Regions from separate parts of the Fundicoccus sp. Sow4_F4 genome, predicted to be linked through region 2. Evidence: predicted binding sites of a transcription regulator. Region 2 holds the regulator's gene; the other holds the start of a gene.
What was found. The regulator CtsR, encoded in region 2, represses protease genes until heat stress. The targets are predictions, from matches to a motif close to TTGGTCAAAAAAGGTCAAANA.

Region 1 (10,040 bases), on a different contig from region 2:
CGATCGTAAATGAAATCATCTTGAGCATTTGCACGCACTTGTGCTGATAAACCAGCATGATATTTGGCGACCGAATGGCCACTTTTCAATAAATGCTCGTGAATTTGATCGACATTTTTACGAGTTTGAGCATAGATAATCGTGGAATCTTCTGCATCTTTCAAATAATCTTTTAACTCTTGCATTTTATTTGAAGGCTCTTTAACTGTAAACTTAATGTTAGGCCGATCAAAAGAATTGATGAATACGTTTGGTTCAGTTAATTGTAACTGTTCAATTATATCGCCTCTCACCAATTCGGTAGCTGTAGCCGTAAAAGCTGCTATGGTAGGACGATGAGGCAATGCGTCTATGAAAGAGCTGATTTGGCGATAGCTTTGACGGAAATCATGCCCCCATTGAGACACGCAGTGTGCTTCGTCAACAGCGATCATCGATATTGGTAATCTAGAAATTTCATTAACAAAAAATTGGTTTTCTAAACGTTCAGGCGCGATATATAACAGTTTCACCCCCCCTTGACGCAAGCGGTAACGAATTTCAGAATATTCTTGTTGAGTTAGAGAAGAATTAATGAAATCAGCTGAAATACCATGTTGTTTCAAAGAATCAATTTGATCATGCATTAAGGAGATCAAAGGGGAGATTACAATTGTTAAACCAGCTTTCAATATAGCAGGTAATTGATAACAAACGGATTTTCCTCCACCAGTCGGTAAGACGCCAAGAACATCTTGATCTTGCATCAAAGCAGAAATGATATCCTCTTGTCCCGGTCTAAAAGTCGAATAACCGAAGTTTCTTTCTAATGCTACTGTTAAAGTCAAAATACTACCTCCCATATTATCCGTTTTATTTTAACAGAATACGAATAAAAACACGAATTTTCTAAAAAACATTTTAGTTAATAATCAATTAATAAATCTTTGTTATAGTTCCTTTAACCTCATAGTAGCGCATACTAACCACCACATAATTTAGTATGATTCACAACCTCTTTTTAGTCTACTAGTTAATGAATTCAGTCCATTATTTGCTGCTATGACCGGTAAAACCACCAAGCCCTGAAACTTTCAGCCCAAAGACAGCGCTTGGTGTTTTTTTCTGTTCATATTTGAAAGCCTATACAAAAAGATTGCAGGAGACAACAATATGTGGTTAGATTGAAGTAACAAAGTCAATGAAGAGGTGTAGAATGAATATTGCTTTAATTGCACATGATAAAAAGAAAGACGATATAGTTAATTTAGCGATTGCATACCGTGAAGTACTAGCAGAACATACCTTGTTTGCGACAGGAACCACTGGTCAAAGAATCATCGAGGCGACTGACTTAAAAGTTCACCGTTTTAAATCAGGACCATTAGGCGGGGACCAACAGATAGGTGCTTATATTTCTGACAATAAAATTGATTTGGTTTGTTTTATCCGAGATCCATTAACGCCGCAAGCACATGAACCAGATATATCTGCTTTATTGCGACTGTCGGATGTCTATGAAATTCCATTGGCCACAAATGTTAGTACAGCAGAAGCCCTGTTGCGCGCATTAGACGCAGGTTTTCTAGATTGGCGTAAAGTTGCTAAAACTAAAGAACGAGACCATCTCAATTTTTAAAACGAAGACCTTATTTCCCCAGGAAGTAAGGTCTCATTTTTTCAAAAAAGGACTAAAATATGCATTGACCTTTCCTGACCAAGGGTATATACTATAGGTAGCTCGTAAAGAGCTTACTTTTTGGTCAAAACTAATTGACCAATTTTGACTAATGACTAAACGGATAAATGAAAGGTTGTGAAACTGTGATTGATAAATTTACAACAACAATGCAAACTGCGATAGGTGAAGCACAGCAAATCGCAATAACACGTCAGCAACAACAAATTGACATACCGCATTTGTGGCTTGTCTTTTTGCAACCGGATCATTTTGCTTATAATTTATATGAAGAGTTAAATGTGCCGCTGAGCGAATTCAAAACATTGGTAGAAAACGAAATTGATCAATTACCTACTGTGTCAGGAGCAAATGTTCAATATGGACAACAGTTTAGCCAAAGATTTCAGCAGCTATTATCTGAAGCAAATAAAATAGCCAGTGAATTTCAAGATGAGTATTTGGCGACAGAAGTATTTATGTTAGCTTTATTTGAACAGAAAAATAATCCATTAACGAAGTTTTTACTAGAAAATGGGTTAACTAAGAATAAATTAAATGAAAGAATTAAAGAATTGAGAGGGGGAGACCGTGTGACTTCAGCAAACCAAGAAGAAACTTACGAGTCTTTAGCTAAATATGCCATTAATTTAAATGAAGCAGTTAAACAGAATAAATTAGATCCCGTCATTGGACGTGACGAAGAAATTCGCGATGTTATCCGCATTCTCTCACGTAAATCTAAAAACAACCCAGTTCTAATAGGGGAGCCCGGAGTGGGTAAAACTGCTATTGTTGAAGGGTTAGCCCACCGAATCGTACGTAAAGATGTGCCAGAGAACCTAAAAGATAAAGAAATTTATAGTTTGGATATGGGCTCTCTTATCGCTGGAGCGAAATACCGTGGAGAATTTGAAGAACGTCTAAAAGCTGTTCTTAAAGAAGTGAAACAATCACAAGGACGTATCTTATTATTCATTGATGAAATTCATACTATTGTGGGCGCTGGAAAAACAGAAGGTTCAATGGATGCAGGGAATATTCTGAAACCTATGCTTGCAAGAGGAGAGTTACATTGTATCGGTGCCACCACTCTAGATGAGTACCGCGAAAATATTGAAAAAGATAAAGCATTAGAGCGTCGATTCCAACGTGTCATCGTTCAAGAACCGACAGTGGAAGATACGATTAGTATTTTACGAGGGTTGAAAGAACGCTATGAAATTCACCACGGGGTGAATATCCATGACAATGCTTTGGTTGCGGCGGCTACACTTTCTGATCGCTATATTACAGATCGTTTTTTACCGGATAAAGCCATTGATTTAGTTGATGAGGCATGTGCAACTATCAGAGTTGAAATGAACTCGATGCCAACTGAAATGGATACAGTGACGCGTCGTTTAATGCAACTCGAAATCGAAGAAGCTGCTTTGAAAAAAGAAAACGATGATGCGAGTAAAAAACGATTAGAACTTATCCAAGAGGAATTGGCCGAGTTACGCGAAGAAGCGAATAATTTGAAATTACGTTGGGAAGTTGAAAAAGAATCCATGAATGCTATTCGTGATAAACGTCAAGCTTTGGAAGAGGCTCGTCGTACATTAGAAGAAGCAGAAGCAGATTATAATTTAGAAAAAGCTGCAGAAATGCGTCATGGTCGAATCCCACAACTAGAAAAGGAATTAAAAGAAATAGAAGCTTCTGAAGAAGCCAAAGAAGTCACTCGTCTCACCCAAGAACGTGTGACTGACGAAGAAATTGCGAAAGTTGTTGGAAGATTAACTGGAATTCCAGTGACTCGTTTAGTTGAAGGTGAAAGAGACAAGTTACTACGCCTAGATGAAACCTTACATAAACGTGTGATTGGTCAAGATGAAGCAGTTGAGAAAGTAACAGAAGCCGTCTTACGTTCACGTGCTGGACTCCAAAATCCGAATAGACCGATAGGATCCTTCTTATTCTTAGGTCCAACCGGGGTCGGAAAAACTGAACTAGCCAAATCTTTAGCGGAAGTTTTATTCGATGATGAAAATCATATGGTGAGAATTGATATGTCTGAGTATATGGAGAAACACAATGTGTCTCGTTTAATTGGAGCACCTCCTGGTTACATTGGATATGAAGAAGGTGGACAATTAACTGAAGCTGTTAGACGTAACCCTTATTCGATTGTACTTTTAGATGAAGTTGAAAAAGCCCATCCAGATGTATTTAATGTCTTATTACAGGTGTTAGACGATGGTCGTTTAACCGACTCTAAAGGGCGTGTTGTTGATTTCAAAAATACTGTGCTGATTATGACAAGTAACATTGGTTCACATTTACTATTAGAAGGTGTGAATGATGAAGGGCATATCGAAGAAAATACTCAAAATCAAGTAAGAGCGTTATTGAGACAACACTTTAAACCAGAATTCTTAAACAGAGTCGATGATATCGTGATGTTTACACCACTTTCACGTCAACATATGGGACAGATTGTTTACAAGATGTTAGGTCAATTGCAGACTCGCTTAGGCTATCAAGATATTCAATTGACATTAGACGAAGACGCTGCTCTATGGCTCGCTGAAAATGGCTATGATCCAATTTACGGTGCAAGACCATTAATGAGATTCATTACTAGAGAAGTTGAAACGCCATTGGCTAAATTAATTATCAAAGGTAGTATCCTTCCGAATTCATTGGTTCACGTATCTTTAGTAAATGATCAGTTGAACTTCGTTTCAGAAGTAATCGAAGCATAATATCCCCAAATACACACGCGAGGCTTTGATGCCTTTACGTGTGTATTTGTCTTGTAATATAATGCAAGCAATAATTTTTTATATATTAGTGAAAAATCTTCATTAGCTAATAAGAGTTGCTAGGCTAATCCGGCAAAATGTGATATATTTTAAACAAATCAAAAGGAGGTGCATGATGCAAAAATTAGATAGATTGGTGATTAAATACATTCTATTTATTGCACTCGTAGTGTTAATTGTATCCAATTATGAACAAGCAATTAGCTATATGTTTCACTTTCTAAGAATACTCTCGCCAGTTATCGTTGGTATTATAATGGCCTATATCTTGAACATCTTAATGATAAAATTTGAAAACATTTGGTTTCCTAACAAGAATAACCAATGGGTGAATAAAACACGCAGACCTTTGAGCATTCTGTTTGCGATGTTAACGATTAGCTTCGTATTATTTATTGTGTTAGGTTTAGTGGTTCCGCAAGTGTTAGTTGTTTTGACAACTTTAATCGAAGCCATTCCGGTAGCAATTAACCAAATACAGACTTGGTTCACGAATTCTGAACAAAGATTCCCGGAACTAGCAGTTATACTTGATCAATTTGAAGTTAATTGGTCACAAATTGTTCAAGATGCAGTCGCCTTTTTTAATGGTGTAACAACACGAATTGTTGAAACAACTTTATCGACTATAGGCTCCATTGCGTCAATCGTTATTAACCTTTTCTTATCTTTAATTATCTCGATTTACATTTTAATGTCTAAAGAAAAAATAATGAGTCAGGGAAACCGAATGATCAAAGCATACTTCACTAAGAAGCAATACGATAAAATCCGTTATGTTTTGTCAGTCGTAGATGCATCTTTTAGTCACTTCATTACCGGAGAAGTATTAGAAGCTTTTATACTAGGCGTAATGGTAACGGCGGGGATGTGGATTTTCAGATTCCCTTATGCCACAATGTTAGGTGCTTTAGCAGGAATTATGGCATTAATCCCTATGTTAGGCGCATGGATATCAGGCACGATTGGCTTTGTTTTAATTGGTGTGCAATCGCCGATTCAAGGATTAGCCTTTTTAATATTTATCATTATAATCCAGCAACTTGAAGGTAATATCATTTATCCGAAAATCGTTGGAGATAAGATAGGCTTGCCAGGTATGTGGGTCTTGATTGCAGTAACAATTGGTGCGGGGCTTGCAGGTATACCAGGTATGCTTTTAAGTGTACCGATATCATCGGTAATCTATAAACTCCTTAAACAAGATGTTACGACACGAGAAAGAATAGACGTAATGTCTTAAAGCAACACATTAACTAAAAAATTCGGAGGTGTTTATTTGCGAAAATTAGATAAACTGCTGATTAAGTATATCTTATTTATTGCAGCCGTTGTTTTGATCGTGTTTAATTATGAACAAGTTTTAAGTTGGCTAAAAACGATTTGGTTAATTTTATCGCCAGTAATTATTGGTGGCGTAATGGCTTATATATTAAACATATTGATGGTCAAATTTGAAACGTTGTATTTTCCAAAAAGTCAGAAGAAAATTGTTGTTAAATCCCGCCGGCCAGTGAGTATTTTACTTGCTATGGCAACGATTGTGCTAGTGGTTTTACTAGTAGTTGGTTTAGTCGTACCACAAGTTATTTCTGTGGTAGCTAAATTAATTGAAAACATTCCGACAATCTTCGAAAGAATTCAAGCATGGTTAACGGATTATGAGCAATTATTCCCGGAAGCGGCGACTTTGATGGACCAGTTTGATATTGATTGGAGTCAAATGGTTAGAAATGCAGTCAGTTTCGTTAACAATTTAACAACAAGTATATTAGAAACGACTTTATCTACCGTAGGGTCATTAGCAGGAATTATTATTAATCTCGTTTTATCATTCATTGTTTCAATCTATATTTTGATGTCAAAAGAAAAGTTAGCGAGTCAATTTGATCGCATGTTGAAAGTCTATTTAAACGAGAAAAATTATCGAAAATATCATTACGTGCTAACACAATTTGATGAGTCATTTAGACACTATATTACGGGTGTCGTGGTTGAAGCGTTGATTTTAGGAGCTATGGTCACTGTGGGAATGTGGATTTTTCGTTTCCCCTACGCAGCTATGATCGGTGCACTCACAGGCTTTTTAGCGATTATACCGATGCTAGGTGCTTATTTATCAGGTGCCGTTGGCGCCTTGTTAATCTCAGTCGAGTCCCCCGTTCAAGCAATGTTCTTTATTCTCTTTACAATTATCGTGCAACAAATTGAAGGGAACATCATATATCCTAAAGTTGTAGGCAGCTCCATAGGTTTACCAGGACTTTTTGTATTAATTGCGGTGACAATTGGTGGTGGCTTAATGGGAATACCAGGAATGATTATATCAGTTCCTTTGGCATCTGCTTTATTTAAACTTCTTAAGAATGATGTCAAAAACCGCGAGGCTATGAGACAATACAGGAATGAGACTGTTGAGCAAACAGGCAATTTAGATTATGTTAAACAGTACATTCAAGAGGTAAGCAAAAACATAAATACTTAGATTTATCATTTAAATGAACACACAATTTTTTGAGACCGCTCATAAAATTGTGTGTTTTCGTTTTGGATTGGTCTATAAGAATGATATAATAAAAATAAGAAAGGGGGACGAACAAATGTGGATTTTGCTATTACTTGGTGTAGCTTTTTTATCAACAGCTTTATTTTTAAATCCTAAGTTATTTTATATTGGTGCATCACTTATAAGCTTTGGCGTTTATTTTGGTGTAGCCAATGTTGATTTCAGTATATTTCTGATGTTCTTGCTTGGGGTTGGACTTTTAATTGTAGAGTTTTATGTTCCTGATTTTGGGGTCATTGGCGTTGTTGGTTTTTTAGCCATGACGATAGCGATTTACTTAAAAACGGGTAACTTTACAGAATTAGTCTATTTAGTTCTTGCTTGTTTAGCTGTGGCTTTCGTTGTAGTTATCTATTTCTTAAAAAGCGGAAAAGAGTTAAATATTAGTCCGGCTTTTATTTTAAATGAATCAATGACTTCAGATAAAGGCTATTCTAGTGAAAAAGATTACAGTTTTCTTCTCAATGCAAATGGAACAGTCGTCTCAGATTTAAGGCCAGTCGGTCGTGCAAAAATTGGTGAAGAAACGTATGAAGTCATTAGTACGGCAGAAATGATTTCTACTGGAGAAGCAATTATAGTCACTCGTGTTCAAGGTGCAAAAGTATATGTGAAGAGAGGAGCAATTTAAATTGGATTTTTTTAATTTATTTGATGGGAATCCCTATAACAATCCAGAGGGGTCAACTTTTACCGTCGTACTAATTTTAGTTATCGCAATTATCTTACTTGCGTTATTCTTTAGATTCGTACCCGTAGGCTTGTGGATTACAGCCTATTTCTCTGGAGCTAAAGTAAGTATTGGTGATTTAGTGGGTATGAGATTAAGAAGGGTTGTTCCTTCAAATATCGTTAATCCACTGATTAAAGCAACTAAAGCAGGGATTGATATTAACACGAATCAACTCGAAGCTCACTACTTAGCTGGTGGTAATATCAACCTGGTAGTCGATGCGTTAATTGCAGCTCAAAGAGCGAATATTGATTTAGAGTTTGAACAAGCAGCTGCGATTGATTTAGCTGGTCGTGATGTTTTTGAAGCGGTCCAAGTATCTGTAAACCCTAAAGTGATCGAAACGCCAATCGTTGCCGCAGTGGCGATGAATGGGATTGAAATCAAGGCCAAAGCCAAAGTGACTGTTCGTGCCAATATCGAGCGTTTAGTCGGGGGTGCTGGTGAAGAAACCATTATTGCCCGTGTTGGTGAAGGGATTGTTACAACTGTTGGTAGTTCGAAGTTTCACTCAGATGTTTTAGAAAATCCTGATTCAATTTCACAGACCATTCTGCGTAAAGGTTTAGATTCAGGAACGGCCTTTGAAATTCTATCGATTGATATCGCGGATGTGGATGTCGGCCGAAACATTGGTGCGAAACTACAAACAGATCAAGCAATGGCAGATAAGAAAATTGCTCAAGCAAAAGCCGAAGAACGTCGTGCCTTTGCCGTGGCTCAAGAGCAAGAAATGATTGCTGAAGTTCAGAAAATGCGTGCCCGAGTTGTGGAAGCCGAAGCAGAAGTTCCATTAGCCTTGGCCGAAGCATTCCGTAAAGGAAACTTAGGTGTCATGGATTACTATAATATGAAAAATGTTCAGTCTGACACAGCCATGAGAGATTCTATAGCAAGGACCAATCCAAGCGATAACGAAAATGGTGAATAAACATGGAATTTATTGGAGGATTCATCTGGTTAATATGGGTTGTCGGATTTTTCTTCATTAAAAAAAGTGCCAAGCAGAGAAATCGCCAACAACGCTTTGAGCAAGCAAAAGCTAATCAAACTAAGAGAAGTAATCAGTTTACAAAACAAGTGTCGAACGTGCCCTCCGAATTAGAAAAGCACAAAGCGAGAGAGGCGATGTTTAAAAGAAACCAAAAGACACATCAATCCGCTCGTTTACATCAAGATAGTTTAAAGAAGAGAAATGTAGGAGTGCAACAACGTAAGCAAACATCTATCAAAGGTTTTGTTGAAGGTATACAGAAATTTCAACATAATAGTGACAGTATGGAGGCTTATCTGAATGAAGAATATCATGATTTAGAAATGGATCCTTATCAAGAAAGCTTAAACGACGCTTATTCACTTGATAGTGACCAAGATGATATTGATTGGGAAAGTTATGAAACTGATTTATTCGATGATTCTGATTGGAACGATGATGAAGAAATTTTGAAAGAAGTCAAAACAGGCACTGCTGATACACATAATGTGCCAAAAACTAAGCCAATCACTTTAAATGCAAGTAATATCAAACAGGGAATTATTTTAAGTGAAATCTTAGCTAAACCTAAGAGTCAACGCTAAAATATTCCACAGTACTAAAGAGCCACTCGAGAGATTTATTCTCTTTGAGTGGCTCTTTTAATTTGATGATTCATCGTTTTCTGTTTGAGATTCATCGCTAGATTCTTTTGATTTGAAATGCTGCTTAATGCTTTTCAGTAGGGAACTTTCGACAGTCAATTTTTGAGTAATAGACAAGTCAGTAATCCATTGATTAATAGTTAACGACATTTGGTGGTAATGATCACGGCGTTGTTCTAGCAAATGAGAACGCAAGATAGTGAAAAATGCCGAAAGATTGTCATCTAAGAAAGCTCTTAACTCGGGGTCAACTAAGTGTAAATGATTTAAGAACATGCGTCCAAACTGAAGTGGGTTTTTCCTAATTTCAATGACTGATTGTATACCTGTCTCAAAGATTAAATTAAAACTAGCATTAAAGACTTTTTCTAACTCACTTTCGGTACGATCAATCGCCCATTCTTTAAGGCTAGCATCCACTAAATAGCTAAAATCAGACCGCTTCTCAATGCGGTGAAGCATGTCTTCATCTATACACCAGTTAGTGACAATATGATGTGAAAAACCAAGCCGTCTACTCTTAATTACGATTGGGGCCTGGCTATGAAAAAGCATCATTCCGACTATAGCATCCTCCGGAACATAGTGGTGAATTTTATCTTGAATCTTTTTATAGCCGTCACTGTCTAAGGTTGC
Region 2 (10,040 bases):
ATTGCGTTCGAAATTTAACTGTTGAACAATCCCAATCCCGCGTGCAGGATATTTAGGATCTGCTTTAACCGTTAACACAACTAAATCGCCAGGAGCTAAAGTAGTTTTGGCCGAATCTTTAAAGGCGTAACGATCGAGCATCACCATACGCGAAACACCTTTATGCGTAATTTGCATGTCATCGGTCATCGGAAAAATCTGAGGAAACTGTTCAATATCTTTGTTTAATTGAGCTTGATCCCACTCAATGTATTTTTTAATTTCTGTAGCCATCCTATCATTACCCCTTTATTTACTGAAATATCAACTTTAAGTCAACATCGTGTATTCTTATAGATGAATTGCCATATATTGTGTTAAAAGAAAAGAACCACCACAATATATGGTGGTTCATTTGTCATCTAGTTTAAACTAAATCAATCTGATTAGCTAGTCTAACACACAATTTATACAATTTCTTAACTATTAAAAGTTTAGAAAAACAAACACATACTCTAGTTGCTTAAGAAATCGTCTGTCTTATAATGACTTAACTTAATTAGTCTAACATCGAAACTATTAACTTACTAGGGGGAAAATTGGGTAAATAAAAGACCCGTGTAAATGTTCGATGCCATCACTGAAACAGTGAGTTTTCAGGCGTCTTACATTTGCACGGGTTGGAATAAAAATTAAGTTAACCTATGTAATATTAAGAGAAGAACTCTTTAATATCTTCAGAAACAACCACTTCACCAGCTGTTTTCTCTAAAATTTCTTCCACAGTTACGCCAGGAGCGTGTTCTGTTAAGTAGAATTTACCGTCTTTGATTTCAAAAACTGCTAATTCAGTGATCACCATGTCAACTGCATTGGCTGCAGATAATGGTAAAGTACACTCAGTTAATAATTTAGAGTTACCTTTTTTATCAGTATGTTGAATTGAAGCAATAACTTTTTTAGCGCCAACTAATAAATCCATCGCGCCACCCATACCTGGAGCCATTACACCTGGAACCATCCAGTTAGCAATGTTACCAGCTTGGTCTACTTCTAATGCACCTAAAACAGTGACATCAACGTGTCCACCACGAATAATTGCAAATGAAGTTTGTAAATCAAATGTTGAAGCACCAGGTAATAAAGTGATTGGTGCGCCCCCTGAGTTACCATAGTCTGGTGTTAATGTGTCTTTTGTTGGTGTAGCACCAAAACGAAGCGCACCATTCTCTGCTTGTAAAATAACGTTTACGCCGTCAGGAATATAATTTGCTGAAGCGTTAGGGATACCAAAACCTAAGTTAACGATATCTCCATCTTTAAATTCTTGTCCAATACGACGAGCAATCAATTCTTTTGGATTCATTATTATGCTTCTCCTCTCAACATATTGTTTCTACCCCATAATTCACGGTAGTAGTCGTAACGTTCTTCTTCAGTTTGACCTTGAATAATATAGTCTACTAAGATACCAGGAACTGTTACATCCGTTGGTGCGATGTCGCCAACTTCAATAATCTCATCAACTTCCGCAATAACAATCTTAGAAGCTAAAGCTAATTCAACAGAAATTGATTTAGCCGTACCAAAACTATATAAGTTACCATATTTGTCCGCTTTATTTGCTTTAATAAAGGCAACATCTAGGTTAACGGGATCATAGATTAAGTATTCTTGACCATTACGTACAATTTTGTCTTGCTTTTCTTCTTGTAATGTACCGATACCAACTGGAGTGACAACGGCACCAAGACCTGCGCCACCTGCACGAATCATTTCAACAACAGTTCCCATTGGAACGTAATCTACTTCGATTTCACCCGCTAAAAATTGCTTGTTGAACGCTTTTGACGTTCCAGTATGAGCGCCGACAAATTTTTTGATTTGACGGTTTTCCGCTAATTTACCCACATCGTGCTCTTCACCTGGATAACCAGTTACTGGTTGTACTAAAGTTAATTCGTTAGTTCCGGCTTCTACTAAGCCATTAATTAATTCAATCGGTGTCGATACACCTAAGAAACCTGAAGTACCTAAAGAATCACCTTGTTTAACTTTAGCTACGGCTTCTTGGACAGTAATAATCTCTGCCATGAGTTTTCCCCCTTATAAAAAGTTTATATTTGGCCTTTAAATAAAATGACGCATAACGTCAGCGCTTACAATAAACATTCTATGTTGAAACATAAAAATCTGCCACCATCGAAAATTAAAGCGTACTATAAGCTATTCTTATAACCTTTCGAACAAAATAAACCCAGCAATCAAACGGTTCTGATAATGTTGGTCAAAAGACTTCTCAAAAGCGATCCTTTATTGTATAATAGTCAAAGAAAGTCAATGTTAGTGAAAAAGGAGGGGTAACTTTGTCGCAACGTAACATGTCGGACATTATCGAAGCGTATCTAAAAGGTTTTTTACGTAATAATGAGCAATTAGAAATAAAACGCAGCGATGTAGCCGAACGCTTTGACTGCGTCCCTTCACAAATCAATTATGTCATTAATACGCGCTTTACCCAAGAACATGGTTACATGGTCGAAAGTAAACGTGGTGGTGGAGGCTACATTCGCATATTTAAAATTCGTGTCGTGGATGAAGTGGATCACATTGACCAAATGATTGAATTAATTGGTAGCCAAATCAATCAACGAAATGGCATCAATTTGGTTGAGACGTTGATAGATTCTGGTATAATTACTCAACGTGAAGGTACCTTGATTTTATCGGTCATAGAAAAATCAGTATTGCACAGTATCTCAAGCCAAGAACAATCTGCCAGAGCCATGTTGCTCAAAACTTTCTTAGTACAACTAAGATATACAATAAAGTAAGAGGTGAAATGAATGTTTGAAGAACTATTTACAGAGAGTGCCCGTCAAGTCATGATATACGCAGCTGAACAAGCGTATTATTTAAGACATCAAGCGGTAGGCACAGAACATATTCTTTTAGGACTAGCCCGTGAAGAACAAGGAATTGCTGGAAAAGCTTTACGCGAGGTGGGTGCCGACTATCAATCACTATTGATGGAGCTTGAAATAATTCATGGCAAAGTCGTGAATCCGCGCGTCGAAGGCGAAATCGTCATTCCTTATTCACCTAGATCTAAAAAGATTATTATGAATGCATCTAATGACGCCAAACGTCTAGGTGCACCAAAAGTTGGCACAGAACATCTACTATTAGGTATGTTAAAAGAAGAAATTTTAGCAACAGTCTTATTGAAAAATTTAGGCATTAATATAAATGAATTACGCAAAAAAATCTATGAATTAATTGGTATTAATGGCAATAACGAGCGTGCTCAAATGGGTAACAAACGTGGCAATGGCCGCCAAAGAGGTCAACAAGCCGAAACAAGCCAAACACCAACATTAGATTCTGTTGCGCGCGACTTAACACAACTCGCTCGTGATGGCAAACTCGATCCAGTTATTGGTCGTAAAAAAGAAATCCGTCGTATCATCCAAATCATTAGCCGTCGTTCGAAAAACAACCCAGTCCTCGTAGGAGAACCTGGTGTTGGTAAAACAGCGATTGCTGAAGGCTTAGCCCAAAGAATGATTGACGGCGAAGTACCAGAAGATATCGCAAGCAAACGCTTGATGATGTTAGATATGGCATCTTTAGTCGCAGGTACGAAATATCGCGGTGAGTTCGAAGAACGTATGAAGAAGATTATTGAAGAAATTGCAGCCGATGGCCAAGTGATTCTCTTCATTGATGAATTACACACATTAATCGGCGCAGGTGGTGCAGAAGGTGCAATCGATGCATCTAACATCTTGAAACCTGCACTAGCACGTGGAGAAATCCAAACAGTGGGTGCAACAACTTTAGATGAGTACCAAAAGTACATTGAAAAAGATGCTGCTTTAGAACGTCGTTTCTCAAAAGTTCAAATCGATGAACCAACACAAGTCGAATCTATTCAAATTATTGAAGGTCTGAAAAGCAAGTACGAAGATCACCATAAAGTTGAAATTACAGACGAAGCAGTTCAAGCAGCCGTGAAATTAAGTGCACGTTACTTAACAGAGCGTCGTTTACCAGACAAGGCCGTTGATTTAATTGATGAAGCAGCAGCAAAAGTGCGTATCGACGAGTCGATCGTATTATCGTCAGTTGCCAACCTTGAACGTCAATTAGTCGAAGTATCTAAGAAAAAAGAAAAAGCAATTCTTGATCGTAATTTTGAACAAGCAGCTGAATTACGTCAAGAAGAACAAGCAATCGAAACTAATATTCAAAAAGCGACCGAGCAAGAAAAAGACGGTGAATTAGTGAAACATTTAGTGGTGAATGCAAATCACGTGGCAGAAGTCATTGCTTTATCAACAGGTATTCCAGTTAACCAAATGGAATTGGCTGAATCCCAACGATTAGTCCATCTAGAAGCTGAACTACATGAAAGTGTAATCGGCCAAGATAAAGCTGTTCAAGCTGTCGCTCGCGCGATTCGTCGTGCACGAAGTGGTTTGAAGAGTCCCAAACGTCCAATCGGTTCATTCTTATTCCTGGGGCCGACAGGTGTGGGTAAAACGGAATTAGCGAAGACACTTGCTCATTCAATGTTTGGTAGCGAAGATAACATGATTCGTGTTGATATGTCAGAGTACATGGAAAAACACAGTGTTTCTCGCTTGGTAGGTTCACCTCCAGGTTACGTCGGCTATGACGAAGCGGGGCAATTGACTGAGAAAGTTCGTCAAAAACCATACAGCGTCATTCTATTAGATGAGGTTGAAAAAGCCCATCCGGATGTTTTTAATATTTTGTTACAAGTATTTGATGACGGTCATTTAACAGACGGTAAAGGACGTCGCGTAGACTTCCGTAACACAATCATAATTATGACATCAAACTTAGGAGCAACCGCCTTACGTGACGAGAAGTCAGTTGGTTTCGGTGCAGTCTCTTATAAAGATGATCATGATGCAATGGAAAAACGAATCCTTGAAGAAGTGAAACGTGCTTTCCGACCAGAGTTTTTAAACCGTATCGACGAGACAGTTGTCTTCCATGCGTTGACGAAAGAAGAAATTCGCGAAATCGTCAAACTTCAAGCGCAAGAAATTATTCACCGCTTGAATGAGCTTGAAATTGAAGCGCGCGTAACGGATACTGCCGTAGATATTATCGCAGAAGCGGGTTACGATCCAGAATATGGAGCGCGTCCAATCCGCCGTGCCATCCAAAAACAAATTGAAGATGAGCTGAGCGAAATGATGCTGCGAGGCGACATTGAGCTAGGTGATAGTATCACCATCGGTGGCCGTTCAGGTAACATTAATATCAATAATCGTTCGAAACAAAGTTCTAAATAATTAATCTAAACATCAAAGCTTCCTCAAGGCGAATGGTCTTAGAGGGAGTTTTTGTATAGAAACGCAAGAAAAGAGTAAGTGTTTTAAATAGAGGTCTGATAGGGTGTGTGTTATAATTTAATTATAGAAAAATTTAATTTTTTGAAAGTAGGAGGAACAAAGATGAATAGAAAAGGATATATTGCGACGGTTTTACTAGGATCAGCTGCTACAGTGGCTGGTTTAGCGGCTTTTGTTTATATGAATGATTCAGCTCGTGAAAAAGTTGAAGGCATCATCAATCGTGAAAAAGCAAAATCATTTGTAAAACATACTTTAAACGGATCAGATGCCCTTGTTTCAGCTGTTGATAATTTGGATGATGCAGAAATCAACACTTTAATGAAGTTTGCGAATCAAGCAGGCAGCTTAAAGGATAAAACAGGCGATGCGTTTAGTGAAATTATTGATCGTGCGAAAAAGGTAACTTCGGACGCGACATCAAAAGTTTCAGATTACTTCGACTAAGCAAATAGAAAAAGAACCGTGACTAGCGCTGACTAATTAGCGCTAGTCACGGTTTTTTGTGTACCTATAAAGTCTGAAAATTCTCTCATATCATGACGAGTCGAGCGACGGATTCTGGAATATGTCTCACATCCTTGTTACTTTCGCGATGATGTGACGCACACAAGAAGGGAAACAAAAGCTATTCTCACACAGCCCTTGCAAAGCTCACACACACCTACATTCAATACATCTTTCTATATACAAGCCACAAAAACAAAAGGTGTCGCTCATCGCGATTTGCGACGATTAAAAATTAAAGCACAGAGATCTTTTATAATCGTCAGGAATGCGAGTGACTGACACCTTATTGTATTTAATTGAGTGCCAAGTAGCAGATAATTAAGTCAGGCAAATGTTGTAAGTTAAAACCAGTCTCTTTAGTAAACTTGTTCATGCGGTAGGTCAAGGTGTTGCGATGAACGAATAAAGCGTCCGCAGCTTGCGTTAAGTTTCCGCGACGCTCGAATAAAGTCCGGATTGTCGCCTCGTATTCAGAATTAGTTAAAATTTGTTGACGTAAATTCGATAGGATTGGCTGTTGAAGCGTTGCTTCATGGCCAATATAAGTTAAGAGACTATCGGATAAAAATTGGATATGATTAAAAACTTCCGACTGAAGCGCCTTATCAAACAAGGCTTGCTCATTTTCATATAACGTTGGCAAGGCCTGTGATACAGTATGAATTTGACCAATAATCCCTCTTGTGGATAACTCAAAATCATCATCTAATGTATTCACGAGGCCCGTGATTTGCGTCATAGCATCGTTTTCTAACTTATCTGAGTCTAGAATGACTAACATGCGTCTTTCGTTCAGCTGAATAACTGTTACGACAGCATCAATTGCATTCGTCAAGGTTTCTCGCCACATCGCATAATCAAACGCATCGGGGCGTTTATAATAATCAAACTGAAGCATCCGAATATGTTCCACACCCGTCGGCATATTCGGATGCTTATGAACTAAAAATTGATACCAACTTTCTTCCAAGTGGGTGGTCAGAAAGTTAGGACTCGCATCGATCGTTTTTTGAGAAAAAATCTTTAACAATTGGAGTTGAGAAGCGTCTAAATCACGAAGAGGAATATAAAGACTGTCCTCATCACAAAGAAAGTGAAAATACTCATCACTATTCGGCACTTTTTTTGGCTTATGCAAACTATTTGGATAGATATTTTTTAATGAATCAATCATATATGTTGTCCTTTCGAGAAACTAAGGTCTTGTCTCTACTAGTTTAACATTTACACTGAAGGCTCGACAAGCATTCCAAGCATCAGACATGCTACAATAAGTGTAAAGAGATCAAATATTTAGAAAAAATAGGTGAGTGAATGATAACAGCGGAAGAATTAAGCGAAAAGGACAGACTGGAACATGAGCGGTGGATGCGTGCCGCCCTGGATGAAGCGGTAATGGCAGGGGAGAAAGGCGAGGTGCCAATCGGGGCAGTCATTGTCAAAGACGGCGAAATCATCGCCAGAGCCCATAACTTACGCGAGCTGAGCCATAGTGCGGTCGGACATGCCGAGATCCTTGCGATTCAAGAGGCCAACCAAGCGCTGAATGCTTGGCGACTGGAAGAAGCGACCCTCTATGTGACGCTCGAGCCATGCCCAATGTGTTCCGGTGCGTTGATTATGTCGCGTGTTGAGCGTGTCGTATATGGGGCGCCGGACCTTAAAGCGGGTTGTGCCGGCACTTTGATGAATTTATTGGCAGACGAACGTTTTAATCACCAACCGGAAGTAGTGGAAGGGATTTTGCGCGAGGAGTGTGGGCAGTTATTAACAACGTTCTTCCAATCGCTGCGCAAACGCAACAAAGAACGCAAACAGTTGAAGAAAGAAGCGGCTGACGAAGCCTAAAAAGACTTGTGCTGTGCATAAGTCTGTGATTTAGTGGATAACTTTTACTTAAATGACTGCTTAATAAAAGTTGCGCACAGATGTTCTGTTCATAAGTGCATGTTTATGCACAGTTTGTGCATGGAACTCAAGGCGAAACAGGGGAAATTGCTAGTTGGTGGCTTTCAACAAGTGGATAACGATTGTTTGGAAACAAATACTCCCCTCATAAATCTATGTTTTACAAATAAATTTTACTGTGCTATAATACTAATTGGCAATGGTTGAGTCACGAATCGAGTCAGGACCGGAAGGTAGCAGCTATAAGTGACGATACCATGTGCCATTTTTTTTACTTAACATTAAACATAACGCGACGATCTACGCTTTCTTAAAGCTAAATCGTCGCGTTTTTCTTTTAATACTTTTTCTTAGGGTGTTTATCGATAACAGCCGGATTATTTGCGAGTACTTTTTCGCCTGCTTCACTCAAGTAGTAACCACGCAAGGTAAATTTTTTCGCCAACTCTTCCTCCGTATAAGCTTCACGGACGGCTTCTATTAATTCATCTTTTTTCATCTTAGAAAAAACCGTCACGCTTTTATCCTTCAACCACTTCTTCAAGAGCGGTGCAGTCATATAAGTTAGTGATTCTTTAGCTGTCATCACCATTACCAAGCCATCTTCAATTAAGTCTTCGATATCTGCTTTGGCATCAATCCCATAATCATATTCGAAATATTTGGAAATAACCGTCGTGTTGTCATAAGTTCCAAATTGAACACGCCATAAAATAATCATATGTCCTGGTAAGTAGCCTTCAGGTGTTTTGACCATATTACGTTTAGGGACTGCTTCACCAGAGCTCATGGCAGCCTTGTCTAACCATAACGCTAAATCACGCTCGGGTGATATGTAAGGCATGTGTTCGTGGTTAGCATAAAGTTCCTTCAAATACTGAATGTCTGCGGCGCTCCCATTTAATTTAGAAAAATCAGTTTCCTTCATATAAAGCTACCTCCTCTAATCTATCTGAAAATAGTATACCATAGGCGCTTAGCGGACTTCAATTTGTGAAGTGCCAAGAAGACATATGGTATAATAGTGAGCATTGAGACGTCACAATGGGTGAGCGTTGAGATTTTCAAGTAGACCATAATAGACGGCTGGAGATGGGAGTAATGGCTTGTTACTGGGAATTTATTCGAAGGTTGCGGTGGATGGGCGGTTTGAGGGGGTGGGCGCTTGCTTGGGTCGCTCTTTTTTCTGGGGCCTTATTTTGCCTGTGTCGTGGTAATGTGTTTGGAAGTTCGTTATAATTAGGTCAAGTTTTTATTTTCAGGGAGGGTTTAAGCATGAGTTATCAAGCACTTTATCGAGTTTGGCGGCCACAGAATTTTGATCAGTTAGTGGGTCAGGGTATGATCGCTGAGACTTTGAAAAATGCGATTAAAAATGAGCAGTTGAGTCATGCTTATTTGTTCACGGGTCCGCGTGGGACGGGGAAGACGAGTGCGGCGAAAATCTTATCGAAGGCGGTCAATTGTCCAAATCAGGTGGATGGTAATCCTTGTAATGAGTGTGAGTTGTGTCAGGGGATCACGGCTGGTCAAGTGAGTGACGTGATTGAGATTGATGCGGCGAGTAATAATGGGGTCGAGGAGATTCGTGATTTGCGTGATAAAGTGCGTTATGCGCCAACGCAAGCTTCTTACAAGGTTTATATTATTGATGAGGTTCATATGTTGACGACAGGTGCTTTCAACGCTTTATTAAAGACGTTGGAGGAGCCGCCAGCTCAGGTTTTGTTTATTCTAGCAACGACGGAGCCACATAAAATTCCGGCGACAATTCTGTCACGGACGCAGCGGTTTGATTTTCAGCGTTTGAAGGATCGCGACATTATGTCGCATATGGGGCATATTCTCGATGAGTATCAGGTGGATTATGAGGAGGAAGCTTTGGCAATTATTGCGCGTGCGTCCAATGGTGGGATGCGCGATAGCTTAAGTTTGCTGGATCAGGCTTTGTCTTTCAATAATGAAGAGTTAATGACACAAACGGCGCTGCAGGTGTCGGGAAGTTTTGATCAGATGACGTACGTGAAGTATATTCTGTCTTTATATGAACGTGAGGTTGAAGCGGCTTTGACGATTCTTGATGAGCAATTGCAGTCGGGTAAGCAAGCGAGTCGTTTTATTGAGGAACTGATTCTATTTAGTCGTGATGTCTTGTTGACGATGCATTCGTCGGCGAATAAGACTTTATTGAGTGATGCTGAGTTACAACCATTGCGTGATAGTGTGCCAGGAAGTTTCTACTATACGTTAATC

Region 1: clpB (ATP-dependent chaperone ClpB) is a predicted target of CtsR. The motif match lies at 1,680-1,700, and genes of this name have one in related genera.

Annotation. Positions count from the first base shown of each region.
Region 1 covers NZ_JBQKLQ010000001.1:456,015-466,054, forward strand. The annotation lists gene recQ (DNA helicase RecQ) at 1-827, opposite strand, end outside; gene ACTQ5J_RS02160 (methylglyoxal synthase) at 1,196-1,618, shown strand; gene clpB (ATP-dependent chaperone ClpB) at 1,786-4,407, shown strand; gene ACTQ5J_RS02170 (AI-2E family transporter) at 4,583-5,710, shown strand; gene ACTQ5J_RS02175 (AI-2E family transporter) at 5,747-6,952, shown strand; gene ACTQ5J_RS02180 (NfeD family protein) at 7,068-7,664, shown strand; gene floA (flotillin-like protein FloA) at 7,666-8,697, shown strand; gene ACTQ5J_RS02190 (hypothetical protein) at 8,700-9,344, shown strand; gene ACTQ5J_RS02195 (Mbeg1-like protein) at 9,402-10,040, opposite strand, start outside.
Region 2 covers NZ_JBQKLQ010000003.1:117,752-127,791, reverse strand. The annotation lists gene ACTQ5J_RS06215 (vitamin B12-dependent ribonucleotide reductase) at 1-273, opposite strand, end outside; gene ACTQ5J_RS06210 (3-oxoacid CoA-transferase subunit B) at 692-1,345, opposite strand; gene ACTQ5J_RS06205 (CoA transferase subunit A) at 1,348-2,073, opposite strand; gene ACTQ5J_RS06200 (CtsR family transcriptional regulator) at 2,346-2,813, shown strand; gene ACTQ5J_RS06195 (ATP-dependent Clp protease ATP-binding subunit) at 2,826-5,309, shown strand; gene ACTQ5J_RS06190 (hypothetical protein) at 5,472-5,816, shown strand; gene ACTQ5J_RS06185 (PucR family transcriptional regulator) at 6,172-7,053, opposite strand; gene tadA (tRNA adenosine(34) deaminase TadA) at 7,194-7,727, shown strand; RNA gene ffs (signal recognition particle sRNA small type) at 7,976-8,061, shown strand; gene ACTQ5J_RS06170 (hypothetical protein) at 8,125-8,715, opposite strand; gene dnaX (DNA polymerase III subunit gamma/tau) at 9,063-10,040, shown strand, end outside.